DNA from 3 places in the Thiocapsa sp. C2-2m genome. Region 2 is predicted to be linked to each of the others. Evidence: predicted binding sites of a transcription regulator. Region 2 holds the regulator's gene; each other region holds the start of a gene.

Region 1 (7,147 bases), on a different contig from region 2:
CGGCGCTGGTACGGGCCGCAACGCGCGGGGTCGAGCGTCTGTTCCGCGCCGGGGATGCCTACCGCAAGGCCGGGGTGCTGCTGCCGGATGTGGTCCCGGCCGGGCAGGCGCCGGCGGATCTGTTCGCCGAGGTCGGGGAGGAGGAGCGCGCACGGCGCCGTATGGCGGTGCTGGATGCGGTCAATCGCAAGTACGGGCGCGAGACCCTGCGGTTCGCGGGTCAACTGCGCGGGTCCGGCTGGCGGCGTCGCTCGGAGCGTGGCTCCGGGATCTCGACGACGCGCTGGGCGGGGTTGGCGAGGGTACGCGCGGGGTAATCCCGACGCGGGGTTCGATGACGAACACACGGGATCGTCGAAGGTTGATCATGCGCGTCATCTATCTGGCAGGCCCGCTGTTCACCGAAGCCGAACGCGACTGACACCGCAAGACCAAACGTCTTCTGCTCGAGCAGGCGATCGTCAATGCCATGGTCGAGATGGCGTGCGACGCCATCGTGAACACGCAAGCGAGGCTGCAAGAGGCGGTGTTTGGGTCCGAGGCTGTTTTCGATATCGGCGGAGAAGTAGGCGAATCCGCCGCTATTGGGCGCGCATGATCCCGGTTCTGCGGCTAAACTCCCCGAATACACTCTCACCGCCCGGAGATCGTGATGGACGATGTCTTGCAACCGATTCGTAGACAGCTGCGCCCACCTGGTACCCCGACTTGGAGCCACTCGACCCGAGCGAGGAGCCCACCGTCGAGCTGCCGCTGCTCGGTCTGGTCAGCGCCGGTCAGCCGGTCCTCGCGGTCGAGGCGCGCGAGACCCTGACGGTTCCCGCCCGTCTGGTGAAACGGCATGCGGCAGCTCGCAGTTTTGCCCTGTACGTGCGCGGCGACTCCATGACCGACGACGGTATCGACACCGGCGATCTGGTCGTCGTGGAGCAACGCCCGACGGCCGAGAACGGCGAGACGGTGGTGGCCCGGATCGACGGCTATCGCGCCACGCTCAATCCACAACTCTCATTGCAGATGGATGATGTGTTTCGGCAGTACGCCTCGAATAAGTACAGCAATTCCCGCCGTGTACGCCCGGCATCGATCGAGACCGTCGCGGACGCATGTGGAGAACGTTCAGGCATGGCACTCCTCTCGCCGCCGGGCGGCGCTGCTGCAACGGTTGGCTTTTGGTGACCCTCAAGATTGGCTTCGAGCACAGTCGTTCACGGCGGTCCTCTAGGTGGTGTCGAGCATCAAGGCGATCAGCGGCGGGTGGATGATGGACCGATAGAGCGTCTCCCAGTTGGGGATCAGGCACAGATCGAAGCGGTTGCGCAGCTTGCGCCACAGCCGGGTCTTGCTCTTGGCGGCCGTCAAGGCGGCTTGGAACAGCCGGCAGCAGCGCTGTTGGATCTGATCGATCAGAAACGCCAGCATCATCAGGTGCATAAGCACGGTGCTGAGAGACTGTTTGCCGTGACCGAAGTGGTGCTCGAAGTGATCGCCTTGGTTCTTGAGGGTGTTGAAGGTCTCGTTTTCGATCTTCCAGCGTGCGCGGGCTCCTCGCATCAGGGTCATCAGGTTGCTGTCCTCGACGGGGATGTCGGTCACCAAAGAGAAGTGGGTGACGCTGCCGTCGGGGGCGTGTTCCCGGTACTCGAGGAAGTTCACCTCGAGGTCGAAGTTGGCGTCGTTCAACGGCACGCCGTTGAGGTAACGAAAGCGGTGGCGGAATCCCTTCGCGTCGCTGAAGCTCGCCTCGATGGTGCGCGCGCTGGCCGCCACCCAGTCGAAGAGAAACGTGTGGTCGCTCTGCTTGGCGCCGAGAATAAAACGTAGATCAAGCGCTTGCAGATGGCGAATGTGCGGGCCGTTGGAGGCCGGCGCGTCTTCCACCACGATCAGCTTCAGGTGCGGGTGCTCGCGGCGCAGATCCGTGAGCAGGCGCTTGGCGGCGTTGCGCTCGCAGTCGTTCTTCTTCGCCCCGTCGGGCTTGAGGATCGGCTCGGGGGCGAGCGGGAAGACCTCCGCGCAGTCCGGATGCACCAGCACCGCACCGAGCATCTTCCGAGCCTGAGCTAACCTACAGTTTTCAAATGGAAAGATTTTTCGGCGGGAATTGCTGCGGGATCCTGGTCCAGCTTTGGCCTACTGACGCATTAGCGGCCAGCGCTGCGATCTGCGTCGCCCCTCCTGGTCATCGAGGGCGACGCAGCGGTTTGTGATCTGTCGCTCGATGACAGGAGCGCGTTTCCGTGGTCTGCGCTCGGCTCAACCAGCAGTCGTTTGCCGTTGATCAGGGCATCGCTCACCGTGCGGCGCGCCTGCGCCAGGGTGCGTGAGAAGGTGGTCCGCGAGATGCCCATCCGCGCGGCACAGTCCTCTTGATACAGGCCTTCCAGATCCGCAAGCCGCAAGGCTTCCAACTCGTCGGCGCGCAGCGTCAGCGTCTCCAGGCCCCGTCCCGGTCGACCGCAGGGTTTGAAGCAGAGAAAGCCCGGATCGAATCCGATACAGCGGGCGCGTCGCGTTCGACCCGGCATCATGCCTCCCATGGCTCGATTGTGCAGTTCAATGCGCTCAGTAAAACGCACATATGTGCGTTTGACATTGACGGATATCAGGGCAATGCACGCGGCGGGTGCGGGACAATGCCGATCAGTCCAGTCGGAATATCACCTTCACCCCACTTTCATTCAAACGACGAGGAGCGCCGCCCGGCATCGGCTTCGGCGCGTCTTCGTTCGGAGACAGACCCTCATGAGCGAGCAGGTTGTGAACAAGACGAGGCGTCGCGTTCTCGTCGCCGCCACCGGTCTGGTGGGCGCCGTCGGCGCCGGCTTTGCGCTGGTCCCCTTCGTCGCATCGATGAATCCGAGTGCCCGCGCGCGGGCCGCGGGAGCGCCGGTCGAGGCGGATATCGCCAATCTGGAGCCTGGTGGCCTGCTGCGCGTCAAATGGCGCGGCAAGCCCGTGTGGATCACTCATCGGACACCCGAGATGCTGGCCGCCTTGCCGGAAAACGATCCGAATCTCGTCGATCCCGCCTCGGAGGTGCCACAGCAGCCGGCCTATTGTCAGAACGCCACCCGCTCCATCAAGCCGGCCTATCTGGTCGTCGTCGGCATCTGCACGCATCTGGGCTGCGCGCCGACTTATCGGCCTGAAGTCGCCCCGGATGACATGGGGGCAGATTGGAAGGGCGGTTTCTTCTGCCCCTGCCATGGTTCGCGTTTCGATCTGGCGGCGCGGGTTTTCAAGAACGTCCCGGCGCCCACCAACCTAGTCATCCCGAAGCATCGCTATCTCACCGACACGACGCTTCTCATCGGCGAGGATGGCCAGCCGGGCTGATCCGGACCGACGGGGCCGAGCCGATCGACAAGGCTCTCTCACCGCGGCAATCGCAGCATCGAACGGTACACATCACCCGTCAGAGGAGGATCCAATATCTGCACACCCTCATCGGCCGACTCTCCGAGCGGCTGCATACAGCCAACCAGGACATCCCGAAAGAACTGAAATGAAACTCGCTATTTCCATTTCCGGCCAATCGCTTGATGCACCCTTCGACGCCCGTTTCGGGCGCGCGCAGTCCTTCTGTCTGGTGGAAACGGTCACCGGCGACTGGAGCGTCCATGCCAATCCGGCCGTTTCGGCATCGGGCGGAGCCGGCGTGCTGGCCGCGCAATGTATCGCCAAGCTCGGCGCCCAGGCCGTCGTCAGCGGGGCGTACGGGCCCAAGGCGTTCCGCACCCTGTCGGCGGCGCACATCCAATGTCTCCTTGCGTCGGGCAATGAGGCCCAAAGCGCCGCCGAGATCCTGGCCGCGTTCACCTCGGGGGATTTGACCCCGGCCGATCAGGCCACGCATGGCGGCCATCACGGAGACTGAACCGGGATGCGTATCGTCATCGCCAGCGGCAAGGGCGGCACCGGCAAGACCACCGTCGCCACCAGTCTCGCGCAGGTCGCGGCCGAAGGGCACGCGGTGCGTTTTCTCGATTGCGACGTGGAGGCGCCCAACGCCGCGCTGTTTCTGCATCCGCGCCTGGAGGTCCAGCGGGACGTCGGGGTCCAGGTCCCGCGGGTGGATGAGCAGATCTGCACCCACTGCGGAACCTGCGCCGAGATCTGCCAGTTCAATGCGATTGCCGTGGTCGGTGAAACGACGCTGGTATTCGACGATCTATGTCACGGCTGCGGCAGTTGCACCTGGATGTGCCCGGAGCAGGCGATCAGCGAGCATCTGTTCGTCACCGGTCGGATCGACAGCGGGACCACACCCGATGGGATGACCTTTGCCCAGGGTCTGATGAACGTCGGACAAGCGATGGGCGTGCCGATCCTGCGCGAGCTCAAGAAACGCGCCCCCGCGGCAACGTCGGCGGGCAACGGCGCGCCGCGTCGCCCTCTGGAGATTCGCGATGCCCCGCCGGGTGCGGCCTGCCCGGTGGTGGAGACGCTGCGCGGGGCGGACTTCGTGCTGTTCGTAACCGAGCCGACGCCCTTCGGCCTGCACGACCTGAAACAGGTCGTTGCCATCGCCCGTGAGCTGAACATCCCTGCCGGCGTGGTGATCAACCGCGACGGGATCGGCGACAACGCCGTCGAGGCCTATTGCGCCGAGAGCGAATTGCCGATTCTGCTGCGCATCCCGATGGAGCGGCGCATCGCCGAGGCGATCGCCGGCGGCCGCACCCTGGTGGAAGCCGATGCCGAGTATCGGCCCCGATTCCGCAACCTGCTGGAAGGCATCCTCGCCGAGGTGACCCCATGAAACAGCTCGTCATCCTCAGCGGCAAAGGCGGCACCGGCAAGACCAGCGTCACCGCGGCCTTCGCCCATCTGGCGTCCCTGGGACCCTTTGCCGGTCAGGTCATCCTGGCCGATGCCGATGTGGACGCGGCGAATCTGGAGCTGGTGCTCCGGCCGCAGCGGTTGAACACCGAGCCGTTTCGCGGCGGTCAGGTGGCCCTGATCGACGACGACCTGTGCGCGCAGTGCGGCGACTGCGAGTCGGTCTGCCGCTTCGATGCCATCGTCGAGACCGATACGGGTTGGGTCATCGACCCCATTGCCTGCGACGGCTGCGCCGCCTGCGTCTATCAGTGCCCGACCGGGAGCATCGGCATGCAGGAGCAAACCGTCGGCGAATACGCGTACTCCGACAGCCGCTACGGACCGCTCCATCATGCCCATCTGTATCCGGGACAGGAAAGCTCCGGCAAGCTGGTCACGCAGGTGCGGCAGCGCGCCCGTCAGCAGGCCCTGGACGATCAGCGCCAACTGGTGCTGATCGATGGACCGCCCGGCATCGGCTGTCCGGTCATTGCCGCCGTCTCAGGCGCCGATCTGGCCCTGCTGGTCACCGAGCCGACGGTCTCCGGGATCCAGGATCTGCGTCGCGCGCTCCAAACCGTCCAGCATTTCGGCGTGCCGGCACTGGTGTGCATCAATAAGGCCGACCTGTATCCGGCCGGTGCTCGGGCGATCGAAGCCGATTGCCAGGCGAACGGCATCCTCACGGTCGGGCATATCCCGTTTGATCCGACCATCGCCCGAGCGATGGTGGCCGGCGAGGCGGTCACCGCGTATCGCCCCGATGCGCCCGCGAGCCTCGCCCTGTCCGCCGTCTGGGAGCGCTTGGTGTCGGCCCTGGTGCCGGGGCCGGCGCAACCGCCCGACAGGTTTGAGAAGACAGACGACGCACCGTCGCTTCAGCGGCTGTCAAAACACGAACCGATTGATCATCAGAGCAGTCGACCCGGTCTTCAATCGGCCCGGCGCGGCTGCACATCGATTCCACCAACCCTTGATCCACCCGGAGATTCACGATGAAAATTGCCGTCACCGCCGAAACCAGCCAGGGCCTCGACAGCCAGGTCGCCCAGCATTTCGGTCATGCCCCCTTCTTCATTCTGGTGGACGTCGAGAACGGCGCGGTCACCGCGACACGCGATCTCGCCAATCCCTTCTCAGACGCGCATGAGCCAGGCCAGATCCCGGACTTCATCAGGCAGCAGCAGGCCGACGTCATGTTGAGCGGCGGCATGGGCGGAGGGGCGATCGAGTTCTTCACACAGGCCGGCATCAAGACCGCCACTGGCGCAAGCGGCACTGTGCGCGCGTCGGTGGAGCGCTATCTGAGTGGCACACTGAGCGCTGCCGCCCCCTGTTCGGAAAGCGTGGCGCATGGGCACGGCTGAGGGCATTCGACGCTCAGTCGGACACCGGCTCGCCGATCGGCTGACGCGGCCCACATGATCAGCGATCCCTGGCAACGCCAACGTATTCTCGACAGCTTCGCGTTTCTGCGCGAAGCGCCGGCGGCCTTCTGCGCCGAGCTCTTCGATCACAGCACGCTGGCTCGACTCCCGGCCGGACAGCTCATCTGTCACGACGGCGCCCAGTGCACCCATCTCCCGCTGGTGCTCACCGGCACCGGACGGGTCTACAAGCTCGGTGAAAACGGTCGGGAGATCACCCTGTATCGCGTGCAGCCCGGTGAGAGCTGCGTCATCACCACCTCCTGCATCCTGAGTGGACGACCCTTTCCTGCGTTTGCCGTGTGCGAGAGCGCGGTCGAAGCGGTTGTCGTGCGGCCGGCCGAGGTGCGCCGCTGGATGGCCACGTCGGAGCCTTGGCGGGAATATCTCTTCGCCTTGATCGGCGGGCGCTTGCAGGAGGTCTTCAGCCTGCTCGACGCGGTGTTGTTCCAACGTCTGGATCAGCGTCTCATCACCTGTCTTCTGGGATTGTCGGCAGCGACGCCGGGGCGCGACATCCAGATGACACACCAGGCCCTTGCGGTGGAGCTGGGATCCTCCCGCGAGGTGATCAGCCGCGTTCTCAAAAGCATGGAACAGCAGGGGCTGCTGCGCACGACACGCGGTCACATCGAGCTACTGGATCTCCCGGCACTGGAACTGCGCGCGCAGGAGGGTTGAGCGAATCCGCCGCCTTGGTGACAAAGTCACTGAATCGACGGATCGGCCCGGTTAGTCTTGGTTCACACCCATCAGATCGGCCCGATGTGCCGGTCACCACATCACATGAGATCAACACATGACCCCGAACGTTGGAAACACCGATCGTATTCTGCGGATTATCGCCGGTATCGCCATCATCGCCTGGGGCGTCTATGCCCAGAACTGGCTTG
Region 2 (7,147 bases):
TTCGATATCGAGATTCGAGAGCACATCATGTTTCGGCCGCCGTTCCGGCGCGCCTTGGGACCGAGCTGTGCGGCATTCGACACCTTGGGGCGGCGACTCTGGCCGATTCTGGGCGGTGTCTATTTGATTCGGGCCGTCAAGCGGGTGGCTACCTTGACGCCGCTGCGCCCGGCTTGGGGGCGGCGCTCGCTGTTGCGCGGCGGTGCGGCGGAGCCGACGACACGCAGGGCCGGTCATGCCTGATTGCGTGCGCGCCTACACCGACGGTGCCTGCAAGGGCAATCCGGGGCCCGGGGGCTGGGGTGTCCTGTTGCGATGGGGCGACGTCGAGAAGGAGCTGTGCGGCGGCGAGCGCGCGACCACCAACAACCGCATGGAGCTGATGGCGGTCATCATGGCGCTGGAGACCATGAAGCGTCCGACCTGTCTGGAGATCGTCACCGACTCTCAATACGTCAAACGCGGGGTCGAGGAATGGATGCCGCGTTGGAAACGCAACGGCTGGCAGACGGCCGAACGCAAGCCCGTGAAGAATCGCGACCTTTGGGAGCGTCTGGATACCGCGATCGGCGGCCATCAGGTGCGCTGGAAGTGGGTCAAGGGCCATGCCGGTCATGCCGAGAACGAGCGTGCGGACCGACTGGCAAATCGCGGGATCGGGGGCTGAATCGCGTCCGGCATGACATGCGCGGTCTTCGCGTCGACTCGGCGTCGCGTGACTCGGCTGACTTCGGCGCAGACGCGATTCAGATATCGGAATTTTTCTCTTTAAACCGCGTCAGGTACGAGCCATTTGGAGTCCTCGGGGATTTGCTTTCCTGCAACGCGGCGGGTTTCACTTAGGACGCGGTTTAAATGAGACAGATTGTGCTCGATACCGAGACCACGGGTCTCGACCCCCAGGCTGGCCATCGCATCATCGAAATCGGTTGTGTCGAGCTGATCGACCGCCGCCTGACCGGAAACAACTTCCACCGCTATCTTCAGCCGGATCGCCAGATCGATGCGGGCGCCTCCGACGTGCACGGGATCACCAACGCCTTTCTCGCCGACAAGCCGCGCTTCGCCGAGATCGCCGAGGGCTTCCTGGACTATTTGGAAGGGGCCGAGCTGATCATTCACAACGCGGCCTTCGATCTCGGGTTTCTCGATCGCGAGATTACCGGCTGGAATGCCGAAGTACCGCGGATCGGGGATCGATGCGAGGTGATGGATACGCTACTCATGGCTCGGCGCATCCATCCGGGGCAGCGCAACAGCCTCGATGCCTTGTGCAAGCGCTACGGCGTGGATCATCGCCATCGCGACCTACACGGGGCTCTGCTCGATGCCGAGATCCTGGCGGATGTCTATCTCGCCATGACCGGTGGGCAGGTGGCCTTGAGTCTCGGGGAGGATCTCGCGACGCCGTCTCATGCCGGGCCGAACGCTCGGCAGCGCGGCCGACTGGATCCGAGTCGGCCGCGATTGCGGGTGACTCAGGCCGATCCGGCCGCGCTCGCCGCCCACGCCGAGCGACTCGCGGCGATCCAGGCGGCAAGTGCCGAAGGTTGTCTTTGGCTTCGCGCCGAGGGATGACACCGCTCGCGGTCTAAACCGCGCCCGGCGCAAGATGCGTCATCGAGATCCTGTGTGGTCTTTTGGAACCCCGCAGTCTCGGCGGAGACGCCGTTTGGAATTTTATCGTTTCAATTTCCTAAACTGCGCCGACTCCGAGGGTTGTCGATCGCTCCGGGGCAGATCCAGTCCGACGAGCATCCCAAAGCCGCAGCGGGCGCAGTTTAGCTCTGCTGCTGTTGGCGCCGATTCTGCCCGGCGCCGCCCACCAGCGACTCCAGCGTGTCCACGTCGAGCAACTGAATGTGCTTGCGGTCGACGTTCATCAGGCCATCGTCCTGGAAACGCGTGAAGAGTCGGCTGACGGTCTCGACGGCGAGACCCAGGTAGTTACCAATCTCGTGTCGGGACATGCTCAGATAGAAGTCGGTCGCGGACAATCCGCGTTTGTGCAGTCGCTTGGACAGGCTAAGCAGGAAGGCGGCGAGCCGCTCTTCGGCGTTCTTTTTACCGAGGAGCAAGAGCATGTCCGTGTCGTGCCCGATCTCTTTGCTGAGCAGCCGATACATCTGATGCTGAAGACTTGGAATGGTCGCCGTGAGCTCTTCGAGCCGGGTGAAAGGGATCTCGCAGATGGCGGATGTCTCGAGCACCTTGGCCGAGCAGGCGTGGATGTCCTTGTCGATCGCATCCAACCCGATCACCTCGCCCGGAAGATGAAAACCCAGCACCTGCTCGCCGCCCTCGGGGCTGGGGGCAAAGGTCTTCACGGAGCCGGTCTTCACAACATAGAGCGAACGAAATCGGTCCCCGTCGCGAAACAAAAAGTCACCCCGGTGAAGCGGTCGTGTTCGCTTTACGATCTCGTCGAGTCGCTCCACATCGTCCGGTGCAAGGCCCATCGGCAAACAGAGCGACGACAGGGAGCAGTTCCTGCAGGCGATGCGAATGGTCTCCAACGAGATGACTTTATGATGGCTCACAGCATCGCCCCACAATCTTCGATCGCCTGATTTTGAACCGTCGTTTGATCTGGATCAAGCGAAGATTATCTTCTTGTCATCGGGTCGACCTGAACCCGCAAGAAAAGGCCGCGCCCTCGCGGGCGCGGCCTTGACGCGAGCCTGACGAATCGGCGTTCGGCTTACTTCGCTTCGCCGGTCGCGGGGGCAGCGGGCGCGGCGTAGGGCGCAGCATACGGCACGCCGTAGTAGGGGGTGCCGTAACCCGGATAGCCATAGCCGTAGCCGGGGTAACCGTAACCGTAGCCTGGATAGCCGTAACCGTAGCCGCGTCCGTAGCCGCGACCACGTCCGTAGCCGCGACCGCCGCCGCTCATGTTCATGTTGAAGTCGCCCCAGCCGTCGCCGAGCATGTCGCCGAACAAGTCGCCGAGACCGGAGCCATAACCGGGCCCGTAGCCGCCGTAGCCCGGACCGCCCCAACCCGGTCCCCACCACGCCTGGGCCGGGCTCACGGCGAAGGCGGCGGCGCCTGCGATTACGGCGGCACTCAACAATTTCGCTGTTTGATGCATCGTTGACGCTCCTCTATTGACATTTGACATTCATCATCAACAACATCGATCAAGGCCGCTGCGACGCCGCCCGATCCTGACGAGCGCCGGCAGCGCCGAGAGGGTGTGTTTCGTGACTTGCGAAACGCCGTCAAATATACCCAGATCTCTGGATTTTGTGAAGTTTGCCGGGGCCGGCCCGGGGCCGGCGGCAGGGTTCGGGCGTGCGATGGTCGTCCCGAGTGCTCGGGTCAGCGCGCGCCTGTATCCCCGTTGAGCGGATCCGGGGATTTTGGTAGCGTGTCGGCGGATACGGGCCATCGCCCTCGACTGCCTCCTCGACCCCCATGACCAAGTTCATCTTCATCACCGGCGGTGTTGTCTCGTCGCTCGGTAAAGGCATCGCGTCGGCGTCTCTCGGGGCGCTGTTGGAGGCTCGCGGCCTGCGGGTGACCATGATCAAGCTCGATCCCTATATCAACGTGGATCCGGGCACCATGAGTCCGTTCCAGCACGGCGAGGTCTATGTGACCGACGACGGGGCGGAGACCGACCTGGATCTCGGCCACTACGAGCGCTTCCTGCGCACCCCGATGGGTCGCAACAACAACTTCACGACCGGGCAGATCTACGAGAGCGTCATCCGCAAGGAGCGGCGCGGCGACTATCTCGGGCGGACGGTCCAGGTCATCCCGCACATCACCGACGAGATCAAGCAGGCGATCCGTCTGGGCGCCGAGGGCGCCGACGTGGCCATGGTCGAGATCGGCGGCACCGTGGGCGACATCGAATCCTTGCCCTTCCTCGAGGCGATCCGCCAGATGCGGGTGGAGGAGGGGCGCGAGAACGCGCTCTTCATGCATTTAACCTTGGTGCCCTATATCCGCACCGCCGGCGAGATCAAGACCAAGCCCACGCAGCACTCGGTCAAAGAGCTGCGCTCCATCGGTATCCAGCCGGACATCCTTTTGTGTCGGGCGGAGAAGCACCTGCCGGACGAGGAGCGGCGCAAGATCGCGCTCTTCACCAATGTGACCGAGGACGCGGTCATCTCGGCGGTGGATGCGGACAATATCTACCGCATCCCGCGCTTGCTGCACGACCAGAAGCTCGACGAGCTGGTGGTGCGCCAGTTCCGGATCGAGGCCCCAGAGGCGGATCTGTCCGAATGGGATCGCGTCCTGGAAGGTTTCGATCACCCCGAGCAGGTCGTCCGTGTCGGCATGGTCGGCAAGTACATGCACCTCACCGAGGCATACAAATCGCTCTCCGAGGCGTTGGCCCATGCCGGCGTGCACACCAAGACCAAGGTCGAGATCGTCTATACGGATTCGGAGGTGATTGAGCAGGAGGGGACCGACAGTCTCGATGGGCTCGACGCCATCCTGGTCCCGGGCGGGTTCGGCGAGCGCGGGATCGAAGGCAAGATCCAGGCGGCCCGATACGCACGCGAGCACCGCATCCCCTATCTCGGGATTTGTCTGGGGATGCAGGTCGCCGTCATCGAGTACGGGCGTCACGTCGCCGGCCTGGATGGCGCGCACAGCACCGAGTTCGATCGCCGGACGCCCCATCCCGTGATCGCGCTCATCACCGAGTGGCGCGACGAGCGCGGGCGGATCGAGACCCGTGACGAGGGCGTGGATCTGGGCGGCTCGATGCGCTTGGGTGGCCAGAACTGCCGTCTGGAGCCCGGCAGCCTTGCGCGCAATGTCTACGGCAAGCCGCAGGTCCGCGAGCGCCATCGTCATCGCTACGAGTTCAACATCTGCTATCTGAACGTCATGAAAGACGCCGGGATGCGTTTCTCCGGTTGGTCGCTCGACAACCGGCTGGTGGAGATCATCGAGATCCCGGACCATCCCTGGTTCATCGCCTGCCAGTTCCATCCCGAGTTCACCTCGACCCCGCGCGACGGTCATCCGCTCTTCTGCGGCTTCGTTCGCGCCGCGCTCACGCGGCGTCACTTGGTGCAGGATACCCTCGCATGATCCTCTTCCCCGGTTTCGATGTCGGGCTGGATCGCCCGCTCTTTCTGATCGCCGGTCCCTGCGTGATCGAGAGCGCTGGACTGGCCGAGGAGACGGCCGGCGCGCTCAAGGAGATGACCGACGATCTGGGAATCCCCTTCATCTACAAGTCGTCCTTCGACAAGGCCAACCGATCCTCCTCGGGCAGCTTCCGCGGTCTCGGGCTGGCGCAGGGGCTGGCGATCCTGGAGGGCGTGCGCGAGCGTATCCGCGTTCCGATCCTGACCGACGTGCACGAAGACACGCCGCTGGGCGAGGTCGCGGATGTGGTGGATGTCCTCCAGACCCCGGCCTTTCTCTGTCGCCAGACCAATTTCATCCAAGCGGTCGCCAGCCAGGGCAAGCCCGTGAACATCAAGAAGGGTCAGTTCCTCGCCCCCTGGGACATGCGCCATGTCGTCGAGAAGGCACGCGCGACCGGCAACGAGCAGATCATGGTCTGCGAGCGCGGCGTCTCCTTCGGCTACAACAACCTGGTCTCGGATATGCGCGCGCTCTCGGTGATGCGCGAGACGGGCTGCCCGGTCGTCTTTGATGCCACCCATTCGGTACAGCTGCCGGGCGGGCAGGGCGATCGTTCCGGCGGTCAGCGTGAATTCGTCCCGGTCTTGGCCCGCGCCGCGGTGGCCGTCGGCATCGCCGGTCTCTTCATGGAGACCCACCCGAATCCCGATGTGGCCCTGAGCGACGGCCCGAACGCCTGGCCGTTGGACAAGATGCGCGCCCTACTCGAAACCCTAGTTCAGATCGACCGACTGGTGAAATTGGCAGGTTTCGCGGAGCAAGCGCTTTGAGATCGGCTTGAGGCCGCAGTCGGCATGGCCGGCGAGCCTATGTGTCCCCGCGTGATCGATCGTGTCCGCGTCCGGGCTCGCCCTGCCTGAGCCGGTTTGAATCGAACAACGCGATCGGACGCGTGCCTGCGGCGGACCGATCGACGCGAGACTCCCCGCTCGGTCTATATACCCACGCGATTCCCTTGAAGAATCGCTCCGTTCTTGTTTTTGGAGAGACATGCCATGTCCGCTATCGTCGATGTTCGCGCCCGCGAGGTTCTGGACTCCCGCGGTAACCCCACAGTCGAGGCCGATGTCATCACGGCCGACGGTGCGATCGGCCGCTTCATCGTGCCGTCCGGTGCCTCGACGGGCTCGCGCGAGGCCCTCGAGCTGCGCGACGGCGATCGCTCCCGGTTCAATGGCAAGGGCGTCCTGACCGCCGTCGCCAACATCCAAGGCGAGCTGCGCGACACGGTCGTCGGTATGGATGTCGGCGACCAAGCCGCCCTCGATCGCGCCATGATCGCGCTCGACGGGACCGACAATAAAGCGCGTCTCGGCGCCAACGCACTGCTCGGCGTCTCGATCGCCGCCGCGCATGCCGCCGCCCAAGAAAAGGCGCTGCCGCTCTTCATGTCTCTGTCGGCCGGCCCCTATCGTCTGCCCGTGCCCATGATGAACATCATCAACGGCGGCGAGCACGCGGACAACAGCGTGGACTTCCAGGAGTTCATGATCCTGCCGGTCGGCGCACCCAGCATCCGCGAGGCGGTACGTTACGGTGCCGAGGTCTTTCATGCGCTCAAGTCCGTGCTGCACGGGCGCGGTCTGACCACAGGTGTCGGCGACGAAGGCGGTTTTGCCCCCGACCTGCCCTCCAACGAGGCGGCGATCGAGGCGATCCTCGAGGCGATCCACAAGGCGGGATTCAAGGCCGGCTCGGACATCTATCTCGGGATGGACGTCGCGGCGTCCGAGTTTTACGCCGACGGCAAATATCATCTCAAGGGCGAAGGCCGCACGCTCGACTCCGACGGAATGACTGATCTTCTGCTCGGCTGGGTCAATCAGTACCCCGTCATCACCATCGAGGACGGCTTGGCCGAGGGCGACTGGGACGGCTGGAAGCGCCAGACCGAACGTCTCGGGGGCAAGGTCCAGATCGTCGGCGACGACCTCTTCGTCACCAACACCAAGATCCTGCAGGAAGGTATCGACAAGGGCATTGCCAACTCTATCCTGATCAAGGTCAATCAGATCGGCAC
Region 3 (7,147 bases), on a different contig from region 2:
CCGGGGGAACCAACCCCCGATATAGAGCCCGATGCCGATCATGATGGCGGCGGCCAACCAGCGCACGCACTCGAACAGCCAGGCTGGTGCGCCCGAGCCGAGCAGCGCGGCCCCGAATGCACCCGAGACGGCCCCGGCCGCGGCATAGCTGGCGATCCGCCCCAGGTTGAAGGCCAGCACGAACAGACCGAGCCGTCCGCGATCATTGCGCGTCTGCGCCGGCAGCGAGTAGCTCAAGGCACCGCTGATCCCGCCGCACATGCCGATACAGTGCATGGCACTCAGCAGCCCGACGACGAACGCGAGCGCGTAAGCGGAGCCCGTCATCCCGCGAAAAACCGTCCGACCCGATCATCCGTCATCCTGCCCGACTCCATCGCGACACGTCTCGCCGGGATCGCATCCCGGCCCGAGACCAGGCTAATCGGAAGATTCCCCGCCCGCGATGACATCGATCAGGCACTCATCGCCTCGTACTGGAGATTTCTAGCCGGAACGCCTTATATTGTCGATTCAGTGTCGACTGAAATACTGAAATAACGAGGACGGGACTCATGGCATCACTGAACCTGGACCACATCCGGCCCCTGCAGGAACAGCTCAACGCACATCCGATCTACGGCGCCATCGAGCGTATCGAGGACCTCCAGGTCTTCATGAGTCACCATATCTTCTCGGTCTGGGACTTCATGTCCTTGATCAAGTACCTGCAGGCCCGAATCGCACCCGTCACGGTGCCATGGATGCCGCATGGTGACGCGGGTGTGCGCTATTTCATCAACCAGCTTGTGCTCGAAGAGGAATCCGACAGCGTGCCGCTCCCCGGTGGCGGCATCGAGCACGCCAGCCATTTCGAGCTGTACTGTCGCGCCATGACCGAGATCGGCGCCGACGGCGAGATGCCGAGACGCTTCCTCGATCTGGTCGCCGAGCAGGGTGTCGACAAGGCACTTTACGCATCGATGGTCCCGCTGCCGTCGCGCTATTTCTCCGAGACCACCTTCTGCTTCATCCGCGAAGACAAACCCCATCTGGTCGCGGCCGCACTGGCCCTCGGACGCGAGAAGCTGATTCCCGGCATGTTCAGGCAGTTCCTCGAGCAGATGCGGATCACCGAGGCGCAGGCGCCCATTTTCCATCATTACCTGAACCGGCATATCCACCTCGACGAGGACTTCCACGGCCCCCTGTCGATGAAACTGCTCGAGCAGCTCTGCGGCGATGACCCAAAACGGATCGACGAGGCCGAAACCGCGGCCGAGGAGGCGATCTGCGCACGCATCCGATTCTGGGACGGTGTGCTGGAGGCGATCCAGGCCGGCCGGGCGAGCTGACGCGCGGACGGGCCGGCAAGTCACGAACGACTTGTATCGGCACGCCTCGCCACCACCATTGGCGTGAATCGTAAATCTTCGCTGGAACACAATCCTGGAGCCGTACCCATGACCGAAGCACTGAGCGTCCCTCTCGACAACGAAGGCTTTCTCCTCAATCGCGATGACTGGAGCGAAGAGATCGCCATCGAGCTGGCCAAGTCGGATGAATTCGAGATGACCGAGCAGGTGATGGGATTCATCCGTGAGGCAAGGACCATGTACGAGGCCGACGGCGTCGTCCCGCCGATCCGCATCTTCGCCAAGAAGCAGAAGGTCTCGACCAAAGACCTCTACGACATCTTCAGGAAGGGGCCGATGAAGCTGATCTGCAAGTGGGGTGGATTGCCGAAGCCGACCGGGTGCGTTTAAAGCAAGTTCCGGCAGTTTCCCCACCCGTAGACCCGTAGGTTGTGCTGACGATAGGAAGCACAACTTGCGCCGACGGTTGGTTGTGCCTCGCACGGCTCGGCACAACCTACTACCTTGATAGAAGGATTTCCGGATTTCGCCTAAGCGCTCATGGCAAGCCGAAGATCCCCTTAGGCATCATTCCCGCTCAAACGAAGATCAAATCGTTCCTGCAAGATCGCAAAGACGTTCGGCGAAACGAAGGCCGGCGCGTTCGGACCCAGGGTGATCCCCTTGACTCCGAGGCTCAGCAAGGTCAGCAGAACAGCGACCGCCTTCTGCTCGAACCAACTGATGACCAGGGTCAGCGGCAGCTCGTTGACGCTGCACTCGAATGCCTCGGCCAAGGCGGATGCGACCGCGATGGCGCCGTAGGCGTCGTTGCATTGGCCCATGTCCATTAGACGCGGGAAGCCGAGGTGCTCGCCGTATTCATGATCGCGGATCCGGTACTTGCCGCAGCCCAAGGTCAGAATGAACGAATCATCCGGTGTGCCCTGCGCATAGTCGCTGAAATAGTTGCGACCCGGATCCGCCCCGTCGCATCCGCCGATCACGAAGAACCGGCTGATCTGCCCCGCCTTCACCGCGTCGACGATCGTCTGTGCATGATCCAAGAGCACCGTGCGATGAAAACCGACGGTCGACTCACCCGTCATCCGTTCCTCGCAGGGCTCGCAACGCATGGCCTCGGCGATCACCTCGGAATAATCCCCGCCGAGCACCCGCTGGCCATCGGGAACCGCCGTCCCGCGGGTCGTGAAGAGCCGACCCTTGTAGCTCGCAGGCGGGATCAGAACACAGTTGGTCGTCGCCACCACCGGACCCGGGAAGGCCGCAAACTCGCGCTTCTGGTTCTGCCAAGCACCGCCGTAATGCCCGACCAGGTTCGGGTGGTTCTGAAAGAAGGGATACATGTGCGCGGGCAGCATCTCGCCGTGCGTGTAGACCTTGATGTCGGTCCCTTCGACCTGCCCGAGCAGATCCCGCAGGTCCGCCAGATCATGACCGGTCACCAGGATGCCGCGGCCCGCTTGCGTCCCCTCCTTCACCTTGATCGGTGCCGGCTTGCCGAAGGCATCGATATGACCTTCATCGAGCATCTGCATGACGCGCAGATTCATCCGTCCGCATTCCAGACAATATTCGAGCAGACTCTTCACGTCGAAATTAACGTTGGTCATGGTCGCAAAGAGCGCCTCCTCGATGAAGGCCGACACCCTCTCGTCGGACTTGCCCAAACGCCGCGCATGGTGGGCGTAAGCAGCCATCCCCTTCAGACCGTAGAGCAGCATCTCCTGCAGGGACTGGACATCGGCGTCCTTGCCGCACATCCCGGGGGAGGTGACGCAGCCGGTCTTATGGTAGGTCTGTTCGCATTGGTTGCAGTGCATGGGTGCCTCTGAATCGGATCGGGATCAAGGTGCCCTTGTCGCTCCCCCGGATCGGTGTCGATCGTTGGGGTCGATGAAGGGGCGCCCAGTCTGGAGAGGGCACACCCCGGTATCCTTGACTTAGATCAAAACGGGTGGACCCAAGGAGCCCCGGACACGGACTGGCACCCATCACGATCGCGTTGACGCTCGCGGGCGTCGATGCCGTGGGCAAGACAGCCAGCTTCAACATGGATCGACCGCTCTGGTTCAACGGCATGACCCAGGGATTCGGTCTGGCGAGCGTCCTGCTGCTGTTCTGGAAGCGCATCAACCCCGCCATCCTCATCCTGGCCTGCGGGGCGATCGGCTGGTTTGTGCTGCGCTGAGTGGATTTGCCGAAAATTCGATCCCGATCGCTTGTGCTGACGATCGGTGACGTTGTCGTTGTCGTGTTCGTCCGGAATCCGATTACGACAACGACAACGACAACGAGTAGAGCCCTCGACCACTTGTTCGCTCGTGACACCCGCTCTGCGGTGTCACGCATGCCCGTGGCGCTCTGCGCCAGGTGCCACGATGGCCGGGGTTACGAGCAAGGCCGGCTGAGGTCATGGAAAATCATCGATTGATGGCTTTGCTCTACTCCCCGTCGCGGCCATCGAGGCGCACAATCGCCATGCATGTCAGGCACACACTCAAGGAGCAAGGAGCATGAGCAGCAGTCAATCCCGCCTGGACGGTACCGCGCGCGACGTGATCGTCGTTCGCCTCGATTCCCGAGGCCAGCTTCATCATCCCGTGTGCGTCGGCACCGCATCAACCTACGCCGCTGCCCGCCTGCTGGTGCGAGAGGCCGGCTATCCGGTCGCACCCGCCGAAGTCGGCGATTGCGGGAGCGTAGCCAACCCCGACGGCATGGATGCGTTCGGGGTCGCGGTCCCGGACTGATCCTCAACGCACCCGCAGCGCCTCCCAGAGTTGTCCGGGGCCGAGTAGTACCCGCTTGATTCCCTCGCGCACCTGCTCGGAATTGAGCGCCTGCTGGCCCATGGCGGTATGCGCGTCGAGGGCGTCGATGATGGCGTTGGTCAGTTCGTCGTCCAGATTCGGCGAGGCGGCGAACTGCTCCTTGCTGTTGTTCAGCGCCTGCTGCACCAGGATCCCCGACTCCAAGAGCTTGGTCTTTAGAACCTCATTAACATACAAGAGCTTATCCTCGTCGGTGAGCACGCCCTCGAAGAGGTCGTTGAGGGCCTTGATGATCTCGGCCAGCCGGACCTTCTCGGGGTCCTGCACCTCGCCCGACCCGGTCGCGCTCATCGGCTTGAGCAGATAGTCCGCCGGGTCGTCCCCGTCTCCGATACCCAAGGCGAGATTCCGCTGGGACTTGCCGCGCAGCGCATGGTGCGTGAGCCGGACCTTCGACAGATCGACCGTCTCGCGCTCGCGCCCGAAGTCCAAGAGCGGCAACAGCCGGAGAAAGAAGATCGCCCGCTTCTCGATGTCGGTGATGCCGTAGTCGAAGATCTGCGACAGGAAGGTGTAGACCCGCAGGTAGGTGCCGATGTCGCGCTTGAAGAGCACCAGGGCGTCCATGGTCTCGCGGGCCTCCTGCTCGGCTTTGGCATCCTGCTGTGCCTTGGCCGCCGTCCGCGCCTTCTTGGCGGCGGCGTACTGTTTGACGAGACGATCGGCCACGGGCTCCACGGCGGCACTGAGTTGCTTCTGTGTCGCCTTGGGGTCCAGCTCGACCGCGACCACGCGCGCAACCTCGTAGTCGTCGTAGTGGCCCGCGGCGTCGAGCTTGGCGCGCAGATCAAACACCAGGTCGGGATTCGTGACGTCCGAGAGCGCCGCGGTCTCGTAGTAGGGCTGGAAGGCCGCCAAGACCTCGGCGGGGTCGTTGACGAAGTCCAGGACGTAGGTGATGTCCTTGCCCGGATGGGCACGGTTCAGCCGCGAGAGGGTCTGAACCGCCTGCACCCCGGCCAGGCGTTTGTCCACGTACATCCCACAGAGGAGCGGCTGGTCGAAGCCGGTCTGGAACTTGTTCGCCACCAGGAGCAGTTGGTAGTCGCCACTCTTGAAGCCGTCGCGGATGTCGCGCCCGTTGAGCCCGGGGTTGAGGGCCTTGCCGCGCTCGGTGAAGGGATCCGGGCCTGACTCCGGGTCGTTCACCTCCCCGGAGAAGGCCACCAGCACCCCCAGGGGATAGCGCTGCTCAGCGATGTACTTGGTCATCGCGATCTGCCAGCGCACCGCCTCCACGCGGCTGCCGAGTACGACCATGGCCTTGGCTTGCCCGTCCAGCAGCGGGGCCACGACGGACCAGTAGTGCTCCACCACCACCTGGACCTTTTGGGCAATGTTGTAGGGATGCAGGCGCACCCAGCGCATCAGACCCTGCATGGCCGCAGCGCGCTCGACCGCCCGCGCGTCCAGTTCCTTCCCCCCGGTGGCGAGCTTGAACGCCAGGCTGTAGGGGGTGTAGTTGCGCAACACGTCGAGAATGAAGCCCTCCTCGATCGCCTGGCGCATGGAGTAGACATGGAAGGCTTCCGGCAGATTGTCTTCCCCCGCAGGCTTGCTCGGGTCCGGCAATCGGCCGAAGAGTTCGAGGGTCTTCGCCTTCGGCGTCGCGGTCAGGGCCACGAAGGTGATGCCGGAGTCGCTGGCGCGGGCCGCCATCTGGGCGGCCAGGATGTCCTCGCTGCTGACCTCGCCGCCGTCGGCGAGGTCAGCAATGTCCTCGGGGGAGAGAATTTCCTTCAGTTTAGCCGCCGACTCGCCGCTCTGAGAGCTGTGCGCCTCGTCGGCAATCACCGCGAAGCGTTTGCCTTGTGTCGCCGTCAGCTCCCGCACCGCCGCAAGCGCGCAGGGGAAGGTCTGGATGGTACAGACGATGATCTTCTTGCCCGCCGCCAGTGCCTCCGCCAGGGCGCTGCTCTTGCTGCCCTGCTTGTCGGTAATCACCGCCACCACGCCGGTGGTGCGCTGGAAGTCGAAGATCGCCTCTTGGAGCTGGTCATCAAGGACCGTGCGGTCGGAGACCACGATCACCGAATCGAAGATCTTGTGGTCGTTCGCATCGTGGAGGTCTGCGAAAAAATGGGCTGTCCAGGCGATGGTGTTGGTCTTGCCCGAGCCGGCCGAGTGCTGGATCAGGTAGCGTCCGCCCGCACCCTCGGCCACCACGGCGGCCACCAGTTTGCGGGTCGCATCGAGCTGGTGATAGCGCGGGAAGATGACCCGCTCGATCTGCTTCTTGGCGCTGCGTCGGGCGATCACATAGCGCCCGAGGATCTCCAGCCAGGAATCCCGCTGCCAAACTTGCTCCCAGAGATAGGCGGTGCGATGGCCGGCCGAATTCACTGGGTTGCCTGCAGCGCCGCCGTCGCCCTGGTCGAACGGCAGGAAGTGCGTCTCGGTACCTGCAAGGCGCGTGGTCGTCCGGACGTAGGAGTTGCTGACCGCGAAGTGGATCAGGGCGCCGTTGGGGAAGGACAGCAGGGGCTCGGCCTTGGACCCGCTGCCATCGGGGCCTTTCGGCTTGGGGTTCCGGTCGAAGCGGTACTGGTTCACCGCGTCCTCGACCGACTGGGTGAAGTCTGTCTTGAGTTCCGCGGTGGCGACCGGGATGCCGTTCAGGAACAGCCCCAGGTCCAGGCTGTTCTCGTGGTGGACGGAGTAGCGCAGTTGTCGCACCACCCGCAGACGGTTGGCGGCGTAGCGGGCCTGAAGCTCGGGATTCACCCCGAAGGCCGGCTTGAACTGGGCGAGCGCGATCGGCTTCTTCACCCCCAGGATCGACACCCCGTAACGCAGGGCATCCAGGGTGCCGCGGGCGTCGATCTCGGCGCGCACGCGCGTGAGCAGCGTATCCGCTGCGGCGGCACCGTGGCGCTTCTCCAGGGACTCCCATGCCTCGGGCTGGCTCGCCTTCACCCAGGCGATGAGGTCGGCCGGATACAGAGCGCGTTTGCGATC

Evidence for each region. The regulator FNR, encoded in region 2, switches genes on or off when oxygen is low (the NO sensors DNR and NnrR bind a similar motif). The targets are predictions, from matches to a motif close to TTGATNTANATCAA.
Region 1: the regulator FNR is predicted to act here: its motif matches at 2,596-2,609, upstream of AADX97_RS19480 (DUF134 domain-containing protein).
Region 3: the regulator FNR is predicted to act here: its motif matches at 3,294-3,307, upstream of hcp (hydroxylamine reductase).

The regions. Positions count from the first base shown of each region.
Region 1 covers NZ_JBBWVD010000026.1:86,728-93,874, forward strand. Annotated here, with positions in the region: gene AADX97_RS19465 (Y-family DNA polymerase) at 1-317, shown strand, start outside; gene AADX97_RS19470 (LexA family protein) at 709-1,179, shown strand; gene AADX97_RS19475 (hypothetical protein) at 1,222-2,049, opposite strand; gene AADX97_RS19480 (DUF134 domain-containing protein) at 2,145-2,531, opposite strand; gene petA (ubiquinol-cytochrome c reductase iron-sulfur subunit) at 2,746-3,339, shown strand; gene AADX97_RS19490 (NifB/NifX family molybdenum-iron cluster-binding protein) at 3,509-3,880, shown strand; gene AADX97_RS19495 (ATP-binding protein) at 3,887-4,765, shown strand; gene AADX97_RS19500 (ATP-binding protein) at 4,762-5,826, shown strand; gene AADX97_RS19505 (NifB/NifX family molybdenum-iron cluster-binding protein) at 5,823-6,194, shown strand; gene AADX97_RS19510 (Crp/Fnr family transcriptional regulator) at 6,249-6,935, shown strand; gene AADX97_RS19515 (DUF2892 domain-containing protein) at 7,054-7,147, shown strand, end outside.
Region 2 covers NZ_JBBWVD010000001.1:186,012-193,158, reverse strand. Annotated here, with positions in the region: gene AADX97_RS00855 (class I SAM-dependent methyltransferase) at 1-243, shown strand, start outside; gene rnhA (ribonuclease HI) at 236-667, shown strand; gene dnaQ (DNA polymerase III subunit epsilon) at 856-1,578, shown strand; gene fnr (fumarate/nitrate reduction transcriptional regulator Fnr) at 1,782-2,540, opposite strand; gene AADX97_RS00835 (sulfur globule family protein) at 2,702-3,094, opposite strand; gene AADX97_RS00830 (CTP synthase) at 3,421-5,064, shown strand; gene kdsA (3-deoxy-8-phosphooctulonate synthase) at 5,061-5,897, shown strand; gene eno (phosphopyruvate hydratase) at 6,123-7,147, shown strand, end outside.
Region 3 covers NZ_JBBWVD010000028.1:25,252-32,398, reverse strand. Annotated here, with positions in the region: gene AADX97_RS20090 (sulfite exporter TauE/SafE family protein) at 1-327, opposite strand, end outside; gene AADX97_RS20085 (DUF3050 domain-containing protein) at 555-1,334, shown strand; gene AADX97_RS20080 (TusE/DsrC/DsvC family sulfur relay protein) at 1,443-1,745, shown strand; gene hcp (hydroxylamine reductase) at 1,916-3,178, opposite strand; gene AADX97_RS20070 (hypothetical protein) at 3,313-3,546, shown strand; gene AADX97_RS20065 (hypothetical protein) at 3,872-4,108, shown strand; gene AADX97_RS20060 (type I restriction endonuclease subunit R) at 4,112-7,147, opposite strand, start outside.